2 regions of the Anaerosalibacter sp. Marseille-P3206 genome follow, and region 1 is predicted to be linked to the other one. Evidence: a T-box and tRNA genes for the amino acid it is inferred to sense, from the RefSeq annotation. Region 1 holds a T-box; the other holds one or more tRNA genes.

Region 1 (3,470 bases):
TTTGGATAAGCCCCTTGAAAATAATTATATAAATATGGAGCAGTTTGTTTTCGCCTAAATGCATTAGGATAAATATGAATATATATATCAGATAAATCAACGCCAGTATTGTTTATATACTTAATAGTCTCTATCCCCTCATAGGTCTTGTCTTCCGGATTTAGTTCTACTTCAATATTATAATGATTGATCTCATCAAGTGAAATACTGTTGTAATCCTCAGTAATTAGTGTTGGATATTGAGTCTCTGTAGGCTTTAAATTACAGCCTACCAATGTCAATGCAATGATGACAAATAATATTAATCCCTTAATATTTCTCTTTTTAAACACTTCAATCCCCCCTAGGCAACATGTCACCTTATTTTAATCCTTATTAAAACTTATTCTACAAAAAATGAAAAATACCTCTAAAAAAAGCCAACCTATAGGCTGGCTTTCAAATATTTATCTAATTACTTCTAATCCTCTCATATAAGGTCTAAGTGCTTCTGGTACAAGTATAGAGCCATCTTCTTGTTGGTAGTTCTCAATTATAGCTGCACTTGTTCTTCCAACAGCTAAACCAGAACCATTTAATGTATGAACATAGTCAAGTTTTCCATTATCACTTCTTCTAAATCTAATATTTGCCCTTCTAGCTTGGAAATCTTCAAAATTACTGCAAGAGGATATCTCTACATATCTATTGTAGCTTGGCATCCAAACTTCAATATCATAAGTCATAGCAGATGAAAATCCTAAATCTCCTGTACAAAGCCTTACTACTCTATAAGGTAATCCCAATAGTTTTAGTACTTCTTCTGCATCATTTGTAAGTTTGTTGAGTTCATCATAAGAACCTTCAGGTTTTACAAATTTAACTAACTCAACCTTGTCAAATTGGTGATTTCTTATAAGACCTCTTGTGTCTCTTCCTGCAGATCCAGCTTCTTGTCTAAAACATGGAGTATATGCTGTATAGTAAATTGGAAGCATTTCCTCTGTTAATATTTCATCTCTATGAAGATTTGTAACAGGTACTTCTGCTGTAGGCACTAAGAAATAGTCCTTGCTAGGCAATGAAAACGCATCTTCTTCAAACTTTGGCAATTGTCCTGTGCCAGTCATACTATCTCTATTTACCATAAAAGGTGGAGCAATTTCTGTATAATCTTGATCAACTGTATGAAGATCTAACATGAAGTTTATAATCGCTCTTTCTAGTAGTGCACCTTTGTTTTTAAATACTGTAAACCTAGCACCAGTTATCTTTGAAGCCCTTTCAAAATCGAAAATATCTAAATCTACACCCAAATCCCAATGAGCTTTTGGTTCAAAATCAAACTTTGTAGGTTCTCCCCATTTTCTTATTTCCACATTTTCCTCATCAGTTTTTCCCATTGGTACATTTTCATTTGGAATATTTGGTATCCTCAAAAGAATGTCATGAAGTTTAACATCTATTTCCTTAACTTCTCCATCTAATTCCTTTACCTTAGCAGACAATTCTTTCATTTCATTAAGTAATTGGGATGCATCTTTTCCCTCTTTCTTCATCTTAGGAATTTCTTTTGAAACTTGATTTTGTTTTGCCTTCATCTCTTCAACTTTTACAAGTATATTTCTTCTCTTTTCATCAAGTTCAATAACATCATCAATACCAAAATCTCCATGTCTTTTAGCTAATCCAGCTTTCACTAATTCTGGGTTTTTTCTGATCGTCTTTATATCTAACATTCAAATCACTCCTCTTTATTCTCTGTAATAAAAAAACTCTCAATCCCTATAAAAATAGGGACGAGAGTATATTCCCGCGTTGCCACCCTAGTTAGCTATTAAGCTCACTCGTGATACTATTGCTCTGGGGTGGATTCAATAGTCCTTCTCACCAATTTTCACCAACCATTGGCTCTCTAAAGAGAATTAAACTATTTACTAATTCCCATCATAGCAAATATTAGTTTTTTGATATTATAACATAGATGTAAATAATTTGCAAGGCTAAATTTTCATATCTCCTTCTTTAATATAGCCCTTTTTCCTCATCCATTCAGATACTACAAAGGAAATAAGTCCTGGCAAAATAAAATGTAAAAGTAAAATAGATAAGAAAACCTTAGGACTAGAGCCCATTACATCTATAGTTGCAAATTGTCCTACAAGTCCACTAGTTCCCATACCTGCACCAATTTTATTTCCTTCCATTTTAAATATGGTAGTAGAAATTGGCCCAAGAATAGCAGAAGCAACAACAGGTGGAATCCATATCCTTGGATTTCTAATGGTATTTGGAATCTGTAACATAGAAGTACCTATACCTTGAGCTATAAATCCACCAAATCCATTTTCTCTATAAGATGCAACAGCAAAACCTATCATATGAGCTGAACATCCTACAACTCCTGCACCAGCAGCTAACCCACTAAGTCCTAGGGATATAGCCAATGCTGCACTACTAATTGGAAGTGTAAGTATTATACCCATAAGTACAGATACTATTATCCCCATAGGAATAGGCTGTAACTCTGTAGCCAAATTTATAACACTTCCTATCAATGTCATCAGTCCACTTACTATAGGAGCAATATAATTCCCCACAAGTCCACCTACTATTATAGTCCCAAGAGGAACCAATACTATATCCACCTTTGTCTTTCCTTGAATCAATTTTGAAAACTCAGCACCTAGTAGAGAAGCAACAAGAGCTCCCACAGGCTCTCCCACTTTGATAATAGTATTTCCTCCATCGAAAGAAATAGTCCCTGCTCCTATAGCACCTGTCACTATTGAAGCAAATATCCCCAATGGAGAAGCGCCTATACTATAAGCAATACCCGCACCTATAGCTGGTCCCATAAGATATTGTGCAATCTGCCCAAAATTAATCACAATATCTAATTTGAAAAGTGTACCTAATTGTTTGATAATAAGTCCAATAATAAGTGAAGAAAAAAGTCCTAAAGCCATTCCATTAAAAACCTTTATAAAGTACTCCTTTACTTTATTACCCTTTGTTTCTTTGTTTTCCACTTTAAACACCCCTTAATTGTAATTACTTCTGTCTTGTCACCTGTACATACAAAAATATATCACTTTATTTATCAGTAATCAAGTACTTTTTTTCTTTTAAAGCATTTACAATTTTTTCAAAAGTTCTTTCATCTTCTACCTCAATGGTATGAATATGAACACCATCTGTAAGGGATGACAATGGCTCAGCTTTGGTCTTGATTAAATTTTTCATAAAATCAGATACATCCAATCTAGAGCTAATCATAAGGGGACTCTTTATCTCTCCATATAGTGGATGCTCAACTATTACATCTAATGCTTTGCCTCCCATATCCACTATGGTATTTAATTCATCTTCAATTTCATCATAACCAGAATGTTTGCAAACTATACTTTTAATTAACTTTCCTTCTCCACTTTTCAACATAATATATCCTTGAGGTGTAGCGATTATCTTTTCTCCACCAGCTCTTAGTA
Region 2 (3,470 bases), on a different contig from region 1:
TTGATTAATTTTTTAATTAAATAATAATTAAACTTTTCATCTAAATAGGAAGTTTCAACTATATAAGGTTCTAGATCTGTTAATAGAACTTCTAGATTATTTCGCAAAACCTTTAGTTCTTCTAATTCACTATCATCACTTATCATTCTTTCATCTAGATTTTCAAGAAATTTAAGTATTGATTTGAAATGTTTTTCTAGCAATTGTATTTCTTCTTGTGATTGTATTTTATCAAATATATTATCTTTATTAATATGATATATAATATCTAAACAACCAAAAATAGAATAATATATAGACATTTCACCTAATTTACTCAATTGAATATCATTTAATCTCATTAAAATATCTTTTAATTCTTCATCAGTCAAAGTACTTATATCTTTTTCTTTTAGCTCCTTCAGTTCAATTATATCTACCATGTAACTACTCCTTTCAATATCTAAACTTCATTATATAAATTTGATTAAAAAGGAAATCGAATATATAATAATAAAAGACTAATATACATTATAACATGTTTTTTATTAAAGGAGAATTAAAATGGAAACTCTTACATATAAACTTAAATATGATGCCTTGGATATAAAAACATATTTTGATACTCATAATATATGTTTCTTTGATATTGAAACCACAGGTTTTAACAGAAATAAAGATATTGTATATCTAGTAGGTCTCCTCATATATAATGGTAAAGACTATATACTAAAACAATATCTATTAGAAGAAGTTGATGAAGAGAAAATTCTTTTAAATTGTTTAATTAAGGATTTTAATGATTGTGAGTGCCTTATAACTTTTAATGGTGATTCTTTTGACATACCTTTTTTAGATAGCAAATATAAAAATCATCATATTGATTATAAAATACCTATAGAAAAAAGTTTTGACATATACAAGATTATTAAATCAAATAAATATTTATTTGATTTAAAGAACTTTAAGCTTAAATCTATCGAAAAATATTTAGGAATAAATAGAAAAGATACCCTGTCTGGGAAGGAATGTATTGATCTTTTTTATGACTACTTAGATAATAAAAATGATAAAAGTAAAAAATTAATATTGCAACATAATTATGATGATCTATATTACCTTCCTTATGTACTTAAAATATTAGATATAATTGAGTATAAAAAAACTATAGTACTTTCAAGCAATTCTTCAAATAAAATAAAACTTAAAATTGAAGATTTCAAAGTAATAGATGATATGATGAATATTAATTGTATAACAAACTCTATTGAAATTGAACCTCTAATCATATATGAAAGTGATTATAATATTAAGTGGAATACAAAGAAAGGAGTTTTAAATGTACAATTTCAAGTAAATAACGGTATGTTGTCTACCATGGAAAAATGCCTATATATAGATTTACTTGAATTTGATATAGGTCTATCAGTTAAAGATTCTACTAACTTTCAACTACCTCGTAATATAATATTAATCCAAATAGGAAAAGACTTTGTAATGGATAATATTAAAAACATTGTATATCAAATTGTTTATACTTCTACAAAAACATTTTTTAACTAAAAAGTTTAATATCATAATCAAAAAAGAGTAGAGATTTTCTCTACTCTTTAAAAATAAATGGTGCCCAGAGGCGGAATCGAACCACCGACACGGGGATTTTCAGTCCCCTGCTCTACCTACTGAGCTATCTGGGCAAAAGAATGGTGGGCCTTCAGGGACTCGAACCCCGGACCTACCGGTTATGAGCCGGGCGCTCTAACCAACTGAGCTAAAGGCCCCTAATTACTTCATTAAACGAAGTTTTTAGGTTTTATAATTTGTACTTGGTGGGCCTGGGTGGACTCGAACCACCGACCTCACGCTTATCAGGCGTGCGCTCTAACCACCTGAGCTACAAGCCCATGTAACGTTTATACTATTTTCAACACGTAGTGTTAAATTTGGTGGGCGCAATAGGGCTCGAACCTATGACCCCCTGCTTGTAAGGCAGGTGCTCTCCCAGCTGAGCTATGCGCCCTTATTGACTTTTGTAAATAGGCTGGCAGGGGTGGCAGGATTTGAACCCACGGCATTCGGTTTTGGAGACCGACGTTCTACCACTGAACTACACCCCTATAGCCTTTTGATTAGAAAGTTTGGTATGGTGGGCCTTCAGGGACTCGAACCCCGGACCTACCGGTTATGAGCCGGGCGCTCTAACCAACTGAGCTAAAGGCCCAAACTTACTAATGGCGGAGAAGGAGGGATTTGAACCCTCGCGCCCCGTGAAGGACCTACTCCCTTAGCAGGGGAGCCTCTTCAGCCACTTGAGTACTTCTCCTTGCCCTAGTTATTAAAAAAATGGCGGAGAGGGTGGGATTCGAACCCACGCGGGCCGCAAGACCCAAACGGTTTTCAAGACCGCCCCGTTATGACCTCTTCGGTACCTCTCCATTTTTGGTGACCTATCGGCGACTCGAACGCCGGACACCCTGATTAAAAGTCAGGTGCTCTACCGCCTGAGCTAATAGGTCATATATGGCTGGGATGGCAGGACTCGAACCTGCGGAATGCTAGAGTCAAAGTCTAGTGCCTTACCGGCTTGGCTACATCCCAATATTGTGGTGCACCTAGGAGGATTCGAACCCCCGGCACACGGATTAGAAGTCCGTTGCTCTATCCAACTGAGCTATAGGTGCATGGAGCGGGTGAAGGGAATCGGACCCTCGCAACCAGCTTGGAAGGCTGGGGCTCTACCACTGAGCTACACCCGCAAATAATACATGGTGGAGGAGACTGGATTCGAACCAGTGAAGGCGTAGCCAACGGATTTACAGTCCGTCCCCTTTAGCCAACTCGGGAACTCCTCCTTGTTTTTAATCTTTAAAACGGATTAATGGAGCTGGTGAGAGGACTTGAACCCCCAACCTACTGATTACAAGTCAGTTGCTCTGCCAATTGAGCTACACCAGCATAAGCGCTTACGCGCAATTTGCTACCGTAGGTAGCATATTTGGCGACCTGGAAGGGACTCGAACCCTCGACCTCTAGCGTGACAGGCTAGCATTCTAACCAGCTGAACTACCAGGCCACATAAGCCTTACGGCAATTTTCAACACGTAGTGTTGAATTTGGTGGGCGCAATAGGGCTCGAACCTATGACCCCCTGCTTGTAAGGCAGGTGCTCTCCCAGCTGAGCTATGCGCCCCTAACTACACTTGGTAGTTGAAATGGTGACCCTACCGGGATTCGAACCCGGGATACCGCCGTGAAAGGGCGATGTCTTAACCGCTTGACCATAGGGCCATGTATTGTTTAATAAAATTATGGTTGGTCCTATCGGACACTCATATCATAAAACTAAATTATGGTTGCGGGAGCTGGATTTGAACCAACGACCTCCGGGTTATGAGCCCGACGAGCTACCATACTGCTCCATCCCGCGATAGTATTTAATATTAAATTAGGTAATAATGGTGCCGGGAACCGGAATCGAACCGGTACGATCT

The links. A T-box is a leader RNA that pairs with one kind of tRNA and senses whether it is charged. The one in region 1 lies ahead of serS (serine--tRNA ligase), so its partner is inferred to be a tRNA-Ser.
Region 2: it has a tRNA-Ser gene. The T-box ahead of serS (serine--tRNA ligase) is inferred to sense a tRNA for this amino acid. The anticodon was not compared.

The regions. Positions count from the first base shown of each region.
Region 1 covers NZ_FUHM01000002.1:1,415,170-1,418,639, reverse strand. Annotated here, with positions in the region: gene BQ9840_RS08165 (M1 family metallopeptidase) at 1-332, opposite strand, end outside; gene serS (serine--tRNA ligase) at 447-1,718, opposite strand; T-box leader at 1,772-1,939, opposite strand; gene BQ9840_RS08155 (PTS transporter subunit IIC) at 1,983-3,011, opposite strand; gene BQ9840_RS08150 (transcription repressor NadR) at 3,076-3,470, opposite strand, start outside.
Region 2 covers NZ_FUHM01000001.1:93-3,562, reverse strand. Annotated here, with positions in the region: gene BQ9840_RS00105 (hypothetical protein) at 1-422, opposite strand, end outside; gene BQ9840_RS00100 (ribonuclease H-like domain-containing protein) at 544-1,542, shown strand; tRNA gene BQ9840_RS00095 (tRNA-Phe) at 1,601-1,676, opposite strand; tRNA gene BQ9840_RS00090 (tRNA-Ile) at 1,684-1,760, opposite strand; tRNA gene BQ9840_RS00085 (tRNA-Ile) at 1,807-1,883, opposite strand; tRNA gene BQ9840_RS00080 (tRNA-Val) at 1,924-1,999, opposite strand; tRNA gene BQ9840_RS00075 (tRNA-Trp) at 2,022-2,096, opposite strand; tRNA gene BQ9840_RS00070 (tRNA-Ile) at 2,124-2,200, opposite strand; tRNA gene BQ9840_RS00065 (tRNA-Ser) at 2,212-2,302, opposite strand; tRNA gene BQ9840_RS00060 (tRNA-Ser) at 2,324-2,414, opposite strand; tRNA gene BQ9840_RS00055 (tRNA-Lys) at 2,420-2,495, opposite strand; tRNA gene BQ9840_RS00050 (tRNA-Gln) at 2,501-2,577, opposite strand; tRNA gene BQ9840_RS00045 (tRNA-Arg) at 2,584-2,660, opposite strand; tRNA gene BQ9840_RS00040 (tRNA-Gly) at 2,662-2,735, opposite strand; tRNA gene BQ9840_RS00035 (tRNA-Tyr) at 2,746-2,831, opposite strand; tRNA gene BQ9840_RS00030 (tRNA-Thr) at 2,859-2,934, opposite strand; tRNA gene BQ9840_RS00025 (tRNA-Asp) at 2,976-3,052, opposite strand; tRNA gene BQ9840_RS00020 (tRNA-Val) at 3,094-3,169, opposite strand; tRNA gene BQ9840_RS00015 (tRNA-Glu) at 3,193-3,267, opposite strand; tRNA gene BQ9840_RS00010 (tRNA-Met) at 3,330-3,406, opposite strand; tRNA gene BQ9840_RS00005 (tRNA-Leu) at 3,436-3,470, opposite strand, start outside.